Regions from separate parts of the Lactobacillus taiwanensis genome, predicted to be linked through region 3. Evidence: a T-box and tRNA genes for the amino acid it is inferred to sense, from the RefSeq annotation. Region 3 holds a T-box; the other regions hold tRNA genes.
What was found. The T-box of region 3 lies ahead of leuS (leucine--tRNA ligase). A T-box ahead of a tRNA ligase gene usually reads a tRNA of that ligase, here a tRNA-Leu.
Positions count from the first base shown of each region.

Region 1: it encodes a tRNA-Leu, which carries the amino acid that the T-box ahead of leuS (leucine--tRNA ligase) is inferred to sense. The anticodon was not compared.
Region 2: it encodes a tRNA-Leu, which carries the amino acid that the T-box ahead of leuS (leucine--tRNA ligase) is inferred to sense. The anticodon was not compared.

Region 1 is NZ_CP059276.1:1,512,970-1,519,173, reverse strand. Features, by position in the region: gene H1A07_RS07370 (oligosaccharide flippase family protein) at 1-791, shown strand, start outside; gene H1A07_RS07365 (glycosyltransferase family 32 protein) at 788-1,489, shown strand; gene H1A07_RS07360 (SprT family protein) at 1,486-1,944, shown strand; tRNA gene H1A07_RS07355 (tRNA-Leu) at 2,000-2,085, shown strand; gene H1A07_RS07350 (ECF transporter S component) at 2,160-2,777, shown strand; gene H1A07_RS07345 (glycoside hydrolase family 73 protein) at 2,779-3,405, shown strand; gene pcrA (DNA helicase PcrA) at 3,505-5,748, shown strand; gene ligA (NAD-dependent DNA ligase LigA) at 5,788-6,204, shown strand, end outside.
Region 2 is NZ_CP059276.1:1,477,995-1,484,198, forward strand. Features, by position in the region: gene H1A07_RS07210 (PBP1A family penicillin-binding protein) at 1-2,057, opposite strand, end outside; gene H1A07_RS07215 (RluA family pseudouridine synthase) at 2,164-3,006, shown strand; tRNA gene H1A07_RS07220 (tRNA-Leu) at 3,049-3,132, opposite strand; gene H1A07_RS07225 (aminoglycoside 3'-phosphotransferase) at 3,253-4,038, opposite strand; gene H1A07_RS07230 (serine hydrolase domain-containing protein) at 4,038-5,069, opposite strand; gene rlmD (23S rRNA (uracil(1939)-C(5))-methyltransferase RlmD) at 5,248-6,204, opposite strand, start outside.
Region 3 is NZ_CP059276.1:519,574-525,777, reverse strand. Features, by position in the region: gene H1A07_RS02500 (putative polysaccharide biosynthesis protein) at 1-1,586, opposite strand, end outside; gene leuS (leucine--tRNA ligase) at 1,688-4,102, opposite strand; T-box leader at 4,147-4,345, opposite strand; gene H1A07_RS02490 (phosphatase PAP2 family protein) at 4,346-5,056, shown strand; gene metK (methionine adenosyltransferase) at 5,273-6,204, opposite strand, start outside.

The DNA.
Region 1 (6,204 bases), 900 kb from region 3:
TTCCGCAGATTGCTACACAAATTTATACGTCACTTGATAAGCCGATTTTGGGCTTCTTTAGCAATTCAACGCAGGTTGCCTTTTATGATAATTCGCAAAGAATTTCTAATATGATCTTGGGAGTAATTACTAGTATTTCTTTAGTTATCATGCCAAAAATGGCTAGTGAGGAAAAAGAAACGCAGAAAGTTGTTTTGAAGAAGTCGCTTGAAGCAACGACAATGCTTGGTACCTTGTTTGCGGTTATTATTATGGCAAACACTAAGCAGTTTGTGCCGTTTTTCTTTGGAAAAAAGTTTATTCCAATGACTCCTTTAATGTTCTTCTTTACCTTAACGATTATTATGATTCCTATGGGAGGAGTATTTGCTAATCAATTTGCATTAGCTAACAGGAGAGATAAAGAATATGCTATCCCAGTAGTTATTGGAGCAATCATTGAAGTCGTATTAGCGGCTTTATTAGATCGGCCATACGGAGCAGGTGGGGCAACAATCGCAATTTTAATAACGGAATTTGTAGTTCTAATTTTGCGACTTTGGATTGTGAGAGATGATTATAATTTTAAAGAAGCTTTTTATGATGTACCTAAGTATTTCTTAATTGGAATAATCACGCTAATTGCTGGTATGTTCATGCCTAACTTGATTAATTCAATTTTTTTAAATATGGCAGTTAAGTCCATTTTAATGTTGATTATTTATGCAGTAATTATGTTTATAATGAAGTTGGACTTTAATCAAGATATTGTAGATTTTATTGCACGCTTTCTTAGAAAGGTAAAAAGATGATCCCTAAAAAAATTCACTACGTTTGGGTAGGGCATAATCCTAAGTTACCATTAGTTGAGGAATGTATTGCAACTTGGAAAAAGAAATTGCCTGACTATGAATTTATTGAGTGGAATGAAGATAGCTTTGATATGCATGAAAATAAGTATATTGAACAAGCTTATCAAGCAAAAAAATGGGCTTTTGTGTCGGACTATATTCGTGCTCGTGCGATTTATGAGCAAGGTGGAATTTACTTAGATACAGACGTTAGAATTCTTAAAAAATTAGATCCACTTTTAAGTAATCATGCTTTTATTGGGTTTGAGAACAATGACTACTTATCAGCCGCTATCTTTGGCGCGGAAGTACATCATCCCTTTATAAAAGATATACTCGACTATTATCAGGATAAAAAATTTACTTTTGATAAAAATAATCAAATGGCTGGTGTAAACAGCTTGTCAGTAACTGATATTTTAAAAGGGAAATACGGCCTAAAAACAGGTAATTATGAACAAAGATTAAAGGCTGGCATTCATGTCTATCCAGATGGTGTTTTGTGTAATCCTAGTAAAGACTCATATTCAATTCACTTGTTCACGGGTACTTGGATAGATGGACAAGAGACAGTAAAGCAAAAAATTGTAACGGCTTTAAAGAGAAGAATCTCTTCTCCAAAACAGGCTAGTTTATATCAAAAATTAATTCGAAAATGAATCAAGAAGAGTTACAAAAATTAGTAGAAGAAATTTCATTGAAATATTTTCATGTGCCGTTTAAGTATGAGGTCAAAATTAATAATCGTATGACAACTACTGGAGGAAGATACTTTCTTAATGATCACCATATTGATATCAATGGTCATTTTTTAGAAGAAAGATATCGCGCAGATCTTATTGGAATTATTAAACATGAATTAACGCATTATCATTTACATTTAGCAGGTAGAGGCTACCAGCATCGAAATCGTGATTTTAAAAATCTTCTAGCTTATGTTGGTGGCAGTCGATATGCACCAGATCTTGGCTTAAGGCGTAGACAGAAGAAAAAATATATTTACGAATGCGAAAATTGCCACCTTCAATATCCGCGTGTTAGAAGAGTCAATACGCGAAAATATCGATGTGGTAAATGTGGCGGAAAACTAGTCTTAGTAAAGAAAAATAAATAAAAACCAAAAATCCATTTGCTAAAAGAAAAATTATCTGGTATATTAGTTAAGTACCGCGGGCGTGGCGGAATGGCAGACGCGCAAGACTAAGGATCTTGTGATCGCTTTTAGATCGTGGAAGTTCGAGTCTTCTCGCCCGCACTACTAAGAAAAGGAAGTCGCAAATGCGGCTTTCTTTTTTGCTAAAGTTAAAAATTAATAAAGCAGGAAAGACTATGATTAATAAAAAAACTTTTAGAATTGCCATTAGTGCTATTTTTATTGCAATTATTTTAGTTCAAACATTTGTCCCTTATATTGGCTATATTCGCATTTTACCAGGCTTGCCATCAATTACGACTATACCTTTGACTGTTGGTTTGGCTGGCTGCTTAATGGGACCGGGATTTGGGACAACTATTGGTTTATTTTGGGGATTATTGAGCTTATTTGTAGCTTATACACAGCCGGGCGATATCGTCAGTATGCTGTTATTCCGCAATGTTTTGATTGCATTAGTTCCTCGTACAGCCGCAGGTTTTATTGCAGGGATGATCGGACAAGCTGCTAAGGATGATTCTAATTTGCAAAAAACTGTTGTTTATACCATAGCTGGTTTATGTACTTCACTTGCTAATACATTATTAGTAATCGGTATTACTAGTTTATGGTATATGAAAGATCCGTCGGTTTTACTTCATTCATTGGGGCAAACTCAAAATTCTGCTCCTTTAATTGCAATTTTATTAAGTGTTTTAGGCGTTAATGGTGTTGTAGAAGCAATCTTTACTGCTGTTCTTACTCCAGCAATTGCACTGCCTTTAAAGCAAGTGATGAGAAGGAAGATGAATTAAAATGTCACGCAGACGCCGTCAAAAAAATATTCAATATGTAGTTGCAAGAGCTTTTGCTATTTGTTTTACTTTGGTAATAATTTTATCAGGATTTTTGTATTGGCGTCATCAGGTCGTGACTAATGAAAGATTACGACAAGAGCAGTTAGAAAAAGAACGCTCTCTTCAAAATAAGGAAAACTTTATCAAGGTAGTAGCTCCAATTGCTCAAAGAGCCGATAAACCTTATGGACTTTTTCCTAGTGTCACGATTGCCCAAGCGTGTTTAGAGAGTAACTTTGGTCAAAGCGAACTCTCTAAAAAATACAATAATTTGTTTGGTGTAAAGGGAACGGATCCTAATACAAGTAAAGAGTTGACTACTTCTGAATTTGTGAATGACCACTGGGAGACGGTAACGGGACGCTTTCGTGTATATGAATCTTACGACGAATCTATCCAAGCTCATACACGTTTATTTGTAAATGGAACAAGCTGGAATAGAAATCAATATCAACATGTTTTAGTGGCTAAAGATTATGCTAGCCAAGCGCAAGCTCTAGAGACAGATGGTTATGCAACAGATCCAGGTTATGCTAAAAAGCTTCTTGATTTAATTAAAGAGTTTAATTTAACACAATATGATTAATTCCAAAACAACGATAGTTAAGTTAAAAGCTATCGTTGTTTTTTGTTATAATAGACAAGTCTATTTTAGTGTTTGAGTAATTAAGAAAAGGAAGAAGCAATGAGCGAAGAAACAATTCTTGCAGGATTAAATCCTCAGCAGAAAAAAGCTGTGCAGTGTACTGAAGGTCCACTTTTAGTAGTTGCTGGAGCTGGTAGTGGAAAAACATCAGTTTTAACACGTCGAATTGCCTATTTAATTGAAGAAAAAGGCGTTGCACCATGGAATGTTTTAGCCATTACTTTTACTAATAAGGCAGCTAGCGAAATGAAGGAGCGTGTTCAAAAGCTCTTAGGACCAGCTGCTGATAGTGTTTGGATGTCTACCTTCCATGCTTTGTGCGTTCGCATTTTACGCCGAGATGCAGAAAAAATTGGCTATTCAAACAATTTTTCAATTGCAGATTCTGCAGAGCAGTTGACTTTAATTAAGCGAATTGAAAAAGATCTTAATATTGATCCTAAATTGTATGATCCAAAAGCAATTTTAGGTGCTATTTCTAATGGGAAAAATGACTTGCTTACTCCTAAAAATTTTAAGGAACAAGCAGCCAGTCCTTTTGAAAAAGTAACTGCTCAAATTTATGCAGAATATCAACACCGTTTAAAGCGTGATCAAATTATGGATTTTGATGATTTGATTATGCAAACTTTAATTTTATTCAAAAAAGATAAAGAAACGCTTCATTATTATCAAAATAAGTTCCGCTATATTCTAGTAGATGAGTATCAGGATACAAATGAAGCTCAATATCAGCTTTGTGTTGCTTTAGCTGCTCAATATAAAAATATTTGTGTTGTTGGGGATGCTGATCAATCTATTTATGGTTGGCGCGGAGCCAACATGGAAAATATCCTTAACTTTGAACATGATTATCAAGATGATGAAGTTAATACAATTAAATTAGAACAAAACTACCGTTCCACTGGCCATATTCTTGATGCAGCTAACTCAGTAATTAAAAATAATCTGAAACGTAAACCTAAGAAACTTTGGACGGATAAAGGCGCTGGCGATAAAATCAATTATTACCGTGCTCAAAGTGGAAATGATGAAGCACTGTTTATCATTTCAAAGATTAAAGAAGAAATAAAAGAACATCAAAGAGACTACAAGGATTTTGCTGTTCTTTATCGTACCAATGCTCAATCACGTAACGTCGAAGAAGCTCTAGTTAAAGCTAATATTCCGTATCGGATTGTTGGAGGACATAAGTTCTACGACCGAAAAGAAATTAAAGATATTTTGGCTTATTTAAAAGTTGTCGCAAATCCTGCTGATTCAATGAGTTTCAACCGAATTATTAATGTACCAAAACGTGGTTTGGGTCCAACTACGATGGCTAAGTTTAACGGTTTTGCTAATGATAATGACTTTACAGTAGAAGAAACATTTAAAAACTTGAGTTTAGCTCCAATTACTGGCCGTCCTGCTAAAACTTTGTCTATCTTTGGAACTAACTTAAGAGATGCAATTGAATACAGTAAGACACATACTGTAACTGGTTTGACCGAAAAGTTATTAGCTGATTTTGGTTATAAAGAAGCCCTCGAAAACGAACATACTATTGAAGCTGATACTCGTTTAGAGAACTTGAATGAATTCTTAACTGTTACTAAGCGATTTGATGATAATTATGAGCCAGAAGATGAAAACTCAACTGCTTTAGGTGATTTTCTTTCAGAAATCTCACTTTTAAGTGATCAAGATGACTTGGAAAACCAAGATAATCAAGTTGCCTTAATGACACTCCATGCAGCTAAAGGACTAGAATTCCCAGTTGTTTTCTTGGTAGGAATGGAAGAAGGCTTATTCCCACTTTCAAGAGCAGCAAGCGATCCAAGCGAGCTTGAAGAAGAGAGACGTTTAGCATATGTAGGAATTACGCGTGCCGAAAAGAAACTTTACATCACTAATGCTTTTTCTAGAATGATGTATGGGCATCCTCAAAATAATCAACCATCGCGTTTTATTGATGAAATTGAGAATAAGGACTTAGAATTTATTAATCCAGTTCAATCTAGTTCTTCAATTTCTGTTCCTTTTGCTAAAAGTAGCGAGAGAGCAAATTCTCAAGTTTATCGAACAAAAGTAAAAATTGAAACTGCTAAAAAGGCAAGCGGTGCTGTTGGTGCTGATAAAAAGTCTTGGAATGTTGGAGATCAAGTATCTCATAAGGCTTGGGGTAAAGGTGTTGTAGTAAAAGTTAATGGTACTGGTGAAGACATGGAATTAGATATTGCCTTTGCTAGCCAAGGTGTAAAACGCCTTTTAGCTGCCTTTGCGCCAATTAGAAAGATATAATTGAAGTAAAAGCAGTTTGATTCAGAGAAGGACTAAATTATGACAGTTTTAACTCATACTCAGGCTTCTCAGAAAGTCGATGAATTAAGAAAAAAGCTCAATAAATGGGCTGATGATTATTACGCAAAAGATGCTCCAGTTGTTGAAGATGCAGTTTATGATAAAACTTATCAAGAACTAGTAGAATTAGAACAGCAATTTCCTGATTTGGTAACGGCTGATTCAATTACTCACCGAGTAGGTGGCGAAATAAAAAGCGATCTTTCTAAAGTTGAACATCCCGTTCCGATGCTTTCAATGGGAGATGTTTTCTCAAAAGAGGAACTTAAAGAATTTGATGATCGGATCACTAAGTTAGTTGGACATCCTGTAGCTTACAACGTTGAATTGAAAATTGACGGCTTATCTTTGTCACTAGAGTATACTGATGGTAAATTAACTCGTGCTTCTACGAGA
Region 2 (6,204 bases), 940 kb from region 3:
TACTGACCTAAAAGTCCTTTAAGATTATTATACCATTCGTTAAACTTAGACCCAGTATCATTGATTCCTTTTTGTACTTGTTGACCTAAATTACCGAGCCAGTCAGAATTTGCCCCCGTATCTTTTGAAATTTGTTGGGCACTCTTCTCCTTAAATTGGGTTTGTGGTGTATACGGAAGCAGACGTTCTAATTCAGATTTATAGAGGTGGGTAATTCCTGTTTCAGAAATACCTTCCATATAATGCTCTTGATCAGTCTTATCAAATCCTACCCAAGTTGATAAGACAACATCTGGCGTGTAACCAACAATCCATTGGTCTTTAGTACCAAAGCCATAACTATCAGGTACTTCAGTTGATCCAGTTTTCCCAGCAACTCTAAAGCTTGCTGGCTGTGCTGATTTACCAGTACCAGAGGTAAATACTCCTAAAAGCATTGATGTCATTTCTTTAGCAGTATTAGTTGAAATAATACGGTGATTACCAGGATTTTTGTTTTGAGCAATAACATTACCGCTTGCATCAGTAATCTTAGTAATACAGTAGGATTGATTTGGCAGATTCCCTTCATTTGCAAAAGCACTGTAAGCACGTGCCATTTGCATTGGAGATACACCAGTTGACAATCCCCCTAATGCTAAGGCTAAATTTTGATCATTTTTATTTACATGAATGCCAAAGTTTTCAACGGATTGAACACCTTTTCTGACGCCTATCTTATCCAATAACCAAACAGCAGGAACATTTTTACTCTCTGCTAAAGCTTCATACATTGGAATTTTGTTAGAATACTGATTATCAACATTCTTTGGTTCATATCCATTCTTACCAAATTTTTGTAGCTTATTAGAAAGCTCAGAATCATAATGATAACCACTTTGCAAGGCTGGAGAATATACGGCAAGTGGCTTCATGGTTGAACCAGGTTGACGCTTCATTTGCGTAGCGCGGTTATAGCCACGAAAGACATGTTGTCCCCTGCCTCCTACCATCGCACGCACAGCACCAGTTTTGGGATCCATTGCTACACTGGCGCCTTGAACTTTAGTACCATCGCTTGCATTTGGAGGAAAATTCCAGCTTTCTTCAAAACTATCTTGCAAAGCACTCTGATAACCAGTATCTAGCGTAGTATAGATCTTCAGACCTTTATTCATCACATCTTCTTCTTTTAAGCCATAGCGATCAATTGCTTCATCAACCACCGCATCAAAGAAGTAAGGATAACGATATCCATCTTCTTGAGAAAAAGTATCTTCTAAAGTTAAAGTAGTTCTTTTAGCATTATCTGCCTGCGTCTTAGAAATTTTACCTGTATCAGCCATTAAGCCTAAAACAACATTACGACGCGCAACGGCATTATCCATATGATCAATTGGATTGTAGTAACTTGGACTACGAAGCATCCCTGCAATAGTTGCTGCCTCCCCAACAGTAACATCGTTAGCGTTTTTACCAAAATATCGTCTTGCTGCATCTTGAACACCCCAAACTCCATTACCGAAGTAGGCATTATTTAGATACATAGTTAAAATATCTTTTTTAGAATAGACACGATTAATTTCGATCGCAAAAAATAACTCTTCTATTTTTCTAGAAAAAGTCTGCTTTTGTGTAAGTAACGCATTCTTTGCCAACTGCTGCGTTAGAGTAGATCCACCACCAACAATTCCGTGGTGAATTAGACTACTTACTGCAGCACGTGCCATTCCTTTTACACTGAAACCAGGATTTTTATAAAAAGTCCGATCTTCTGTTGCAATAACGGCATCTTGAATATAAGGCGAGATTTGATTCAATTCCACAAATGATCCTTTTTGCGAATAAAGTGACCCTGCTTTTTGATTTTTATTATCATAGATAGTAGTTGTCGTAGAAAGTGCTGCCTTCATATTTGAAATATTTGAAGTTTTTACCTTAACGGTATAATAGGTACAAACAAATAAACAACACGACAATAAAATTAAAATTAACCAACGCCAAATTTGAAAACGATGGTTGAAGTTTTTAATCGCTAAATAAACGCGATGCCAAAACTCATGATTTTGGGAATGCATAAAATTAAAACTCCCTTTTCGTCAATAAACCTAATATGACGATTTTAGCATATCTTTATTTGAAAAATAGTATTTTAAAAGTTAAAAATTAGATAAGGTGGAAAAGATGGCCACATACCATTATTCTCTGATATATCCGAAAGATTACTCACAAAGAAGTGTAGATAAATTAATGCGTAAATTATTAATTCCAAGAAAATGGCGTCATTTTTTGCGTACTGAAAATAAAATACTAGTTAATGGAAAATACTTACCCTTAAATTTTTTAGTAAAGGCTGGCGACAAAATAGATATTTATCTTGATCAAGTAGAGAGTGAGCAGCAAACCTATCCTGCAAGTGGTAAATTACCAGAAATAATTTATGAAGATTCCGATGTCTTAGTGATCAATAAACCAGCTGGTCAAAAAACGCATCCTAACTTAAATGAAACAAATACTGCTTTAAATGATTGTGCAACTTATCTTGGCTACAGTCCTTATATTGTACACCGACTTGATATGCTTACCAACGGTCTTTTATTAGTAGCTAAAAATCCAGCAGTTGTGCCAATTTTAAATAGGCAGTTAACCAATAAAACATTGCACCGTGAATACTTGGCTTGGGTAAATAAATCTAGTAAGTTAAAACAGAGTGGCACTATTTCTTTTCCAATTGGTCATGACCCAAGTGATCAAAGAAAAAGAATGGTACGTGAAGATGGGCAAAAAGCTCTTACTCAGTATAAAATTATTGAAGAACATGATGATAAAGTATTAGTAAAGCTAATTTTAGAGACTGGCCGCACTCATCAAATTAGGGTACATTTAGCTGCTCTAAATGCTCCAATTATCGGTGATCCGCTGTACAATTCTAATTACCACGACGGAGAAAAATTACAGTTAACTGCCTACCAACTTACTTTTATGAGGCCGTTTAAATTTGAAAGTAAAACTGTTAAATTAAGATAAAAATAAAAGAGATATGCAAAAATGCATATCTCTTTTTTCAAGTGCCCCAAACAGGAGTCGAACCTGCACTCACTTGCGTGAACAGCGACCTGAACGCTGCGCGTCTGCCAATTCCGCCATTGAGGCAACCTTTATAACATATCTATCATACCAAAAAGTTGATGAAGTTGGAAAGGTTAATAATAAAATATTAATACTAAAAAATCATAATTAGAATTTATATTACTTTTTAAGCCCATACTTCAATTACCCAAATACTTCGGCAGCCGCAACAACTTTGAGCAACTCTTCATTTACCTTATCACGTCCATATGCATCAAGAAAGCGATCGCGATATTTACTAGTCTTCAAATTAAACCCAAGCGTCCAAACACTCCAAAACAAATCGATATGGTGATCACCCACACCTGCACAATCAAGATCAATGAATCCTGAAAACTTCCAGTTATCTAGAATAATATTCGGTAAACAGTAATCTCCATGCAGTAAAACTTTGCTTTGCAAAGCATTTTTACCAGAAATTAAAACTTCATGAGCCTCTTCGGCTGAACGATAACCAAAACTATCCGGAAAACTCGACTTATCATAATTACCTGTCCGATAATTATTTTCCGCGTTTGCCAAATACTCTGTCGTTCGATCCATAATGAGACAATCACTATAGTCTATTTCGTGCAATTTTCTTAATTCGGTGGCAATCGTATCGCATAAGCGCTTTGGATTAGCTAAATATTCGCTATCTATACAATCATGTCCTACTACTGCCTTAGTTAACAGCCAATCATGATTATTTGAACTATAGTTCAATACTTCAGCGCCTAAATTCTTTGAGTAAAAATATTGTGTCATTTTAGCTTTTTTTTCAAGCATACCAGTTTTGGCGCATTTTAAATAATAACCGCCATCTTTATCAATAAAATATACGCGAGCTTCAGGAGATGATGAACTATCATAAATATCCGCATCAGCAATAAAATGTTGCAATTCTTGTGGCACTTGATTTGAAATTTTCTTAATTAAAGTCTTTTTCATTAAAATAATCCCATATAATGATGAAGCAAATAATCAGATGCTTTCTTCAGAGTTAAGTAATTAATATTATTAGAAAACAGCATAATCATTTCCTTAGTTTTGTAGTTAGCAACAAAACAAGCATTGTATCCAGGAATACTACCTTCTGCACGAATAACATCGTCCTTAAAATACACTCCACCAAAGTAAGCTACTTCTTGATGCTTAGCCTGCTGAGCATATTCATTAATCATCTTCGGATCTTTTAAAACGCTGTTATACACAAATTTCCAGTAATCATTAGGTGATATAAATAAATTTCCTGCTCCAAAATCAGATGATGTAGTCACAACTACTTTATGCCAGTCAACATTGCTACTCATTGGTTGAGGAATCTCATTTTGATTAACTTCAGAGTAATCCTTAATTTGACGCAGTTTTAATGGCTTAGCAAAATTCTTCTGAATATAGTCGTTATAGCTTAAATGACTTTCCTTACTGATAATTGCAGCTAATAACTCATAGTCTACATCTTGATAATCCCAAGTATGAAGATGATCATTTTGCATATACTTAAGCATATAGGCAATTTGTTCTTCTTGATTTTTAAGTGGTTCAGATGGACGAGCATTATTGATTAATCCACTTGTGTGATTCATTAATTCACGAATTGTAATATCTTGGCTACCTGAAACTTGTGGATAATATTTTGACAAAGGCGTATTCCAATTCAGCTGCCCTTTTTGCTGCAACTGATAAATTGCGGTTCCCGTTATAATCTTTTGAAGAGAAGCAGTTGGAAATAGCTGATCTGCATTCACTAGGTCATTTTTGTTAGACGTTTCATTATTTTTAATGACAATTGGCTTGCCGTCTTTACCGCTAACGAGCATCAAACCATTAATATGATTAGATTTCATATAAGACTTTAGCTGCTTTTGTGAATTTTTAAGTCCAGGATCAATCCTGCTTCCTGAAGGCACAATAAATAAAAACACTGAGAACATACAGATAGCTAAGAAAATATAGAGGATAATTTTTTTCAGACGCATAGTTATTCCTTCCAATTATTACCTAAGGCAACTACGTTTTTGCAGAATTTCCTTTTATTGCTTTTCTTTAATTGTATGCCTAAGATGTAAATGTACTCAAGCTAACACTGGAAAAAATAAAAAGTGTACTAATTCCAATTATTTATGGAAAAGTACACTTTTCACTGATAAATTCTACTTATTTCTTCTCAAGCACCGCCACTGCTTCAACGTGCGGAGTTTGAGGGAACATATCAACAGGATCAATTTCGTTAAAGTCATAACCCTGTTCACGGAACAATTGTAGATCTCTAATCATTGTAGCCGGATTGCATGAGATATAAACAATCTTCTTAGGATCAGTTTCAACGGCTGCATCAATAAATTCTGGTGTTAATCCCTTTCTTGGTGGATCAACAAAGATCACATCAGTCTTAAGTCCTTCCTTAGCCCAGCGTGGCATTACTTCTTCAGCTTTTCCGACAACATATTCAGCATTATGAATACCATTTAATTTTGCATTAGCGTTAGCATCGTCAACAGCTGGCTTAATAACTTCCATCCCTCGAACTGCCTTAACATGCTTAGCAACTGACAAGCCAATAGTTCCAATTCCAGAATAAGCATCGATCACTACATCATCAGGTTTGAGGTCTGCCTTTTGAATTGCCAAGTCATATAAGCGCGGAGTTTGCAGTGAATTAATTTGAAAGAAACTTTGTGGTGAAATCTTAAAACTAACATCCCCAATTTTGTCGGTAATCTGAGGCTCTCCCCACAGCAAGTAATCTTTCTTACCTAAAATCACGTTAGTCTTTTTAGGATTATGGTTCAACACTACGCTTGTAACACCTTTAATTTCACTGATTTCTTTAGTCACTTTTTGCAATTGTGGAAAATCCTTATGCAAGCAGACCAAAATCACCATAATCTCTCCACTTGCTTTTGAGCGCCGTACATCAAGGTAACGCACTTCACCTTTATTGTGAATTTCATCATAAGCTGGTATATAATTCGTTCTTAAAATATCACGAACTTTAATTAAAACTCGATCAATTTCTGGATCCGTGGTAAAGAAATTAGTTAACGGTACTAAATCATGTGAATGCTTTCTAAAGAAACCAATATCAAGCTTGCCATGAACTTCACGAACTGG
Region 3 (6,204 bases):
TTTACTGTTAAAAAGGCATAGAGTAAGCCGCCAATAACCACTGCAAGTGTAACAAGAACAAATGAGGTTGGTCTGCGTTCGGGTGAAATAATTCTTCCACCGAAATCAACTACTCCGGTAACTATCACAAACATGGCCATTGAAAAGATTGCAATTCCAATAAATCGTCTCGATGTACGATTACTATTATATTTGTACCTAACCTTTAAGTGTTTTAAAGAAAGCCAGATAGTAATAATCAATCCAATATTTGTAGCTAAGAGCGGCCCATATACTTTAAAGAATTTAATCATTGGAAGTTGGACAGCAAATTTAATGATAATTCCTAAAATTAGGTATTTTATAGCTAGTCCGTTCTCTGATAGACCTTGTAAAATTGCCATCAAAACTGTAAATAGTCCTAAACTAATTGCCGTAAATGATGATAAGTACAAGACATTTGAACCTAGTTGATCGTAGCCATAAAAAATTGTATAAATTGGCGTTGCAATAGCAGCCATCCCCAATGAAGCTGGAATCATAACAAATAAGAATAATTCCAAGGTGTTTTCAATTTGGTTAGAAATGCTGGCGTAATCACGTCGTGCATGGGCACCTGATAAAAGTGGAATAGCAGTTACTGACATTGCAGTTGCTAAAGATACAATAATCATGATTAATTTATTTGCATTTAATCCAAACAATGCATACCATGATTCAATTTGATCAGAACTAGCATGAACAAACATAGCAATCATTGGATGGAAGGTATATTGGTCAATTAATTGAAACAAGGTGATTCCAGAATCAATGATGATAAATGGAATAGATTGATTAATAATTTCCCAGAAAATTCCTGCAGTAGAAATTTTAATTGCGTGGTTTGATTGCTCCATTAATGCGTTCAGTTCATTTCGCCTACGATATAAAAACCATACTAAGAGCAAAATTCCAAATACCGCACCAATAGCTGCAGCTAAATTTGATTGAACAACCGCATGAACATAGGATCCGTGTTGAACTTGCATAATAATATAAGCTGTCAATAGCATCCATATTACTCGGGCCAATTGTTCAATAAATTGAGACATAGCTGGAGGCATCATATCTGCATAACCTTGGAAATACCCACGCATGATACTCAAAATTGGAATAATTAAAACTGCATAAGAAAGACTTCTCATCACGGCAACTTGACGTGGATCACTTTTAGCTCCATGCAAAAGTGCACCAATGATATCATCAGTAGCTAAAATTGGAGCACCAAAATACATAATTGCTGCACAAATCACACCAAACATGGCCATCAAAATTAAGCCGCGTCTAAATAGTTTTCGCCCAATATCATATTCATTTAAAGCATTATATTTCGCCACCTGCTTGGCAACCGCTCCGGGAATACCTGCGGTAGAAATAATAATAAATAAACTATAAATATTATAGCTTTTCGCTGTTAAAGCATTGGCAATGTTCCCATGACTCCCCATCCAGGCATACCATGGAATAATATACAATGCTCCTAAAATTCGTGACACAATAGAGCCAAAAGTCATCCATGCGGAGCCTTTGACCATTGTCTCTTTAGTATTTTTAGTATTGTTTTCCATAAAGATAAATTTTCCCTATATCCAGTTAAGCGTCTGAATTATATATTACTCATTAATGTAAATTGTATTTACAAATATTAATTATTTAGGAAAAACTTAAATTACTTAGCAACAATATTAACAATCTTGTTTGGAATAACAATGACTTTTTTGACATCTTTTCCATCTAAGAATTTTTGAACATGATCAAGAGCAAGAGCTTCTTTTTCTAAGGTATCTTTATCACTATCCTTAGCAGCCTTAAATTTACCACGAAGCTTACCATTAACTTGAACCATAATTTCAACTGTTGATTCAACTAATTTTGTAGGATCATATTCTGGCCATTTAGCATATGCAATAGATTCATCATGACCAAATACTGACCAAATTTCTTCCATCATGTGTGGAGCAACTGGTGCAAGAAGCTTAACAAAACCTTCTGCATATTCACGTGGAATAGTCTTAGCTTTTTGAGCTGCATTCATAAAGACCATCATTTGACTGATTGCAGTATTAAAGTGTAAAGCTTCAAAGTCTTCAGTAACTTTCTTAACTGTTTCAGCATAAACCTTATCAAGCTCGCCATCATTTTCTTTAACAATCTTTTCTTGTGGAATTGCCTTTAAATCAAGATCATTAACAAATAGACGCCATACACGATCTAAGAACTTCTTAGTAGATGCTGGACCGTTGTCATCCCAATCAATTGACGCATCTAATGGTCCCATGAACATTTCATACATTCTAAGTGAATCTGCACCATATTCATCGATTACTTCATCAGGGTTAACAACATTTCCTTTAGACTTAGACATCTTTTCATGATTCTTTAAAATCAAGCCTTGGTTGTATAATTTTTGGAATGGCTCCTTAGTTGGGACAACGCCTAGATCATAAAGAACCTTGTGCCAAAATCTTGCATAAAGAAGGTGACGAACAGCGTGTTCTGCCCCACCAATATAAAGATCAACTGGAAGCCACTTCTTAAGTAAATCATAATCAGCTAATTCTTTATCATTATGTGGATCAACATAACGTAAGTAGTACCAGCTTGAACCAGCCCAGTTAGGCATAGTATTGGTTTCACGCCTACCTTTTCTACCGTTCTTATCAACAACATTTACCCAATCAGTCAGATTAGCTAATGGACTTTCCGGGGTACCAGATGGCTTAATGTCAGTTGCATGAGGCAAGCGAAGTGGTAATTCATCTTCAGGTACTAATGAAGTAGTACCATCTTCCCAGTGAATAACTGGAATTGGTTCACCCCAGTAGCGTTGACGAGAGAAATCCCAATCACGTAACTTATAATTTACCTTCTTTTGACCTACATGATGGTTTTCAAGCCATTCAATTATTCTCTTCTTAGCTTCTTCATTATCTAAACCGTCTAAAAATTCGGAATTAACATGCTTACCATTTCCAGTAAAGGCTTCTTTTTCTAAATTTCCGCCTTCAATTACTCTGTTAATTGGTAAATTAAATTTAGTTGCAAAAGCATAATCCCGATCATCATGTGCTGGTACAGCCATCACTGCACCAGTTCCGTAACTAGCTAAAACATAATCGGAAATCCAAATTGGTACTTCCTTACCATTTACTGGGTTAATTGCATAAGCACCAGTAAATACACCAGTTTTATCTTTGTTAAGATCGGTTCTTTCAAGATCTGACTTTGATTCAATCTTTTTAATATAAGCATCAACTGCTTCTTTTTGTTCAGGAGTAGTAATTTCTTGAACTAATTTACTTTCTGGGGCAAGAACTGTATAACTTACTCCAAATAGGGTATCTGGTCGCGTGGTAAAGACATCGAAAGTCTTATCGCTATCTTTAACTTTAAACGTAACTTGTGCACCTTCTGAGCGCCCAATCCAGTTACGTTGCATCTCCTTAACTGGTTCTGGCCAATCTAAATCGTCCAAATCCTCAAGCAGACGATCTGCATAAGCAGTCATTTTAAGCATCCATTGACGCATATTACGACGATAAACTGGGTAACCACCACGTTCAGTTTTACCATCAACTATTTCTTCATTAGCAACCACAGTACCCAAATCTGGTGACCAGTTAACAGGGACCTCCGCTTCATAAGCTAAGCCCTTCTTATACATCTGTTCAAAAACCCACTGAGTCCATTTATAATAATTTGGATCTGACGTTGTAACTTCACGATCCCAATCATATGAAAAGCCTAACTTATTGAGTTGTTTTTTGAAGTTAGCAATATTTTCCTTAGTAACTTTTTCTGGATCTTCACCAGTCTTCAAAGCATATTGTTCAGTTGGTAAACCAAAAGCATCCCAGCCCATTGGATGAAGGACATTATATCCTTGAGCCCGCTTCATTCTAGACATAATATCGGTTGCAGTATAACCTTCTGGATGACCCACGTGTAATCCTTTACCAGATGGGAATGGAAACATATCTAGAGCATAATAATTTTTCTTTTTAGGATCATTTCCTGTTTTAAAAGTATCATGCTCTGCCCAGTATTTTTGCCATTTTCTCTCTACAGTCTTGTGATTATACAATTAAATCTCTCCTTAAAACTAAAAAACGCCCTATGATCATAAAATCATAGGACGAAGTTCATTTCGCGTTACCACCTAAGTTCCACACATATTGTGCGACACTCCTGCCCCTTAACGCGGAAAGCAAACGATAGACTTTATCTATAAGGGCAAGTTCACAAGACAATTGTTAAGCTTTGCACCAACCAGCTCATCTCTAATAACAACCATCACTTGCTACTACTCCCTAGTCTTTATTTTTTTATGGATAATGATTATAATTTACCACATCTACTAGAAATTACAAGAGGAGAAATATTTTTGAAAAAGAAACATAATAATTTAACCATCCATGATACCCTAATTCCGGGATTTATTTTTTTAATTCTCTATGTAATCTGGGCACTTTTAGTTATTAATCAAACTTCATTTATCCAATCTTTTGATAAAACTATTATTGATCTAGTTTCTAATAACAATGCAACTAATATAGCAATTGCAACTAAGTTAACAGTAATTGGCAATACTAGTACCTTAACAGTAGCAACAATCGTATTATTCATCGGATTATTATTCGCTAAAAAGTTTGCTTACGCTTTTTTTACGGCAGGATTAATGATTTGTGCTAATGGATATAACTGGATTACTAAGCATGCAGTTGAACGACATCGACCTTTAGTCCATCACTTAGTTTATGCCGATGGCTATAGTTTCCCATCAGGACACTCTGTAGGAAGCGCCACATTCTTCGGCATTCTAATTGTGCTAACTATTTTATTAGTTAAAAGTAAGTTTTGGCAAACTATATTAATTATTATTTGGGCTCTCTTCCCGCTTTTTATTGGGTACACTAGAATTTTCTGTCACGTTCATTACCCTTCTGATGTTGTTGGCGGGTGGCTAGAAGGAACGACTTTTGTTTTACTGGGTTTTTCAGTTTTATACCATCTATACTTAAACAAAAAATATGAATAAAAAAGCTAACTGAGATCAAAATTCTCAGTTAGCTTTTTTCGTATACATTTTTTTCTGTTTGTATAGTTGATTAAGTAATAAAGATAGAATGATGACGATTAAAGAGACAACATACACCGACTTTGAAGCAAAATACCCAAAAAGACGTATAAATTGGTACTAAAATTAAAGCTAAGTCTGCGGCTACTAAAATGAGTAACATATTTAGTATTACTTTTATTTTACATGTTCACTCACATAATTTTTTAGCGCTTCTACCTTATCTGTATGTTCCCAAGGTAAATCAACATCAGTTCTTCCAAAATGGCCATAAGCAGCCGTTTGACGATAAATAGGACGTCTTAAGTTCAACATTTCGATAATACCTGCTGGTCTTAGATCAAAAACATTTCGAACTGCTTCAACTAATAAATCTTCACTTACCTTACTTGTTCCATGAGTATCAACCATAATTGAAACTGGGTGAGCTACTCCAATCGCGTAAGCTAATTGAATTTCACATTGATAAGCTAAATCTGCAGCAACAATATTTTTGGCTACATATCTAGCAGCATAACTAGCACTCCGGTCAACTTTAGTTAAATCCTTCCCAGAGAAAGCACCACCACCATGGCGAGCATATCCACCATAAGTATCAACAATAATTTTACGACCAGTTAAACCTGAATCTCCTTTAGGCCCACCGATAACAAAACGACCTGAAGGATTGATCAAAAACTTAGTACTCTCATCAAGATATTGAGATGGAATAACTTTTTTAATAACCATATCAATCATGGCCTCACGAATTTCATCATTAGTTACTGTTGCATCAGTTTGAGTAGAAATGACAACTGTATCAACGCGTTTTGGCCTATTTTCCTCATCGTATTCAACAGTCACTTGTGCTTTTGCATCTGGTCTTAACCAATCAAGACGTCCTTCTTTACGAAGACTAGACACGCGACGCATTAAAGAGTGCGCTAAAGAAATAGGTAGTGGCATTAGTTCGGGAGTTTCTTTAATGGCAAACCCAAACATTAGACCTTGATCTCCAGCTCCAATTTTATCTAAATCATCTTTATCTTCATGATTTTCACGTGTTTCAAGCGATTCATTAACGCCACCGGCTATATCACTTGATTGTTCATCAATATCAACTAAAATAG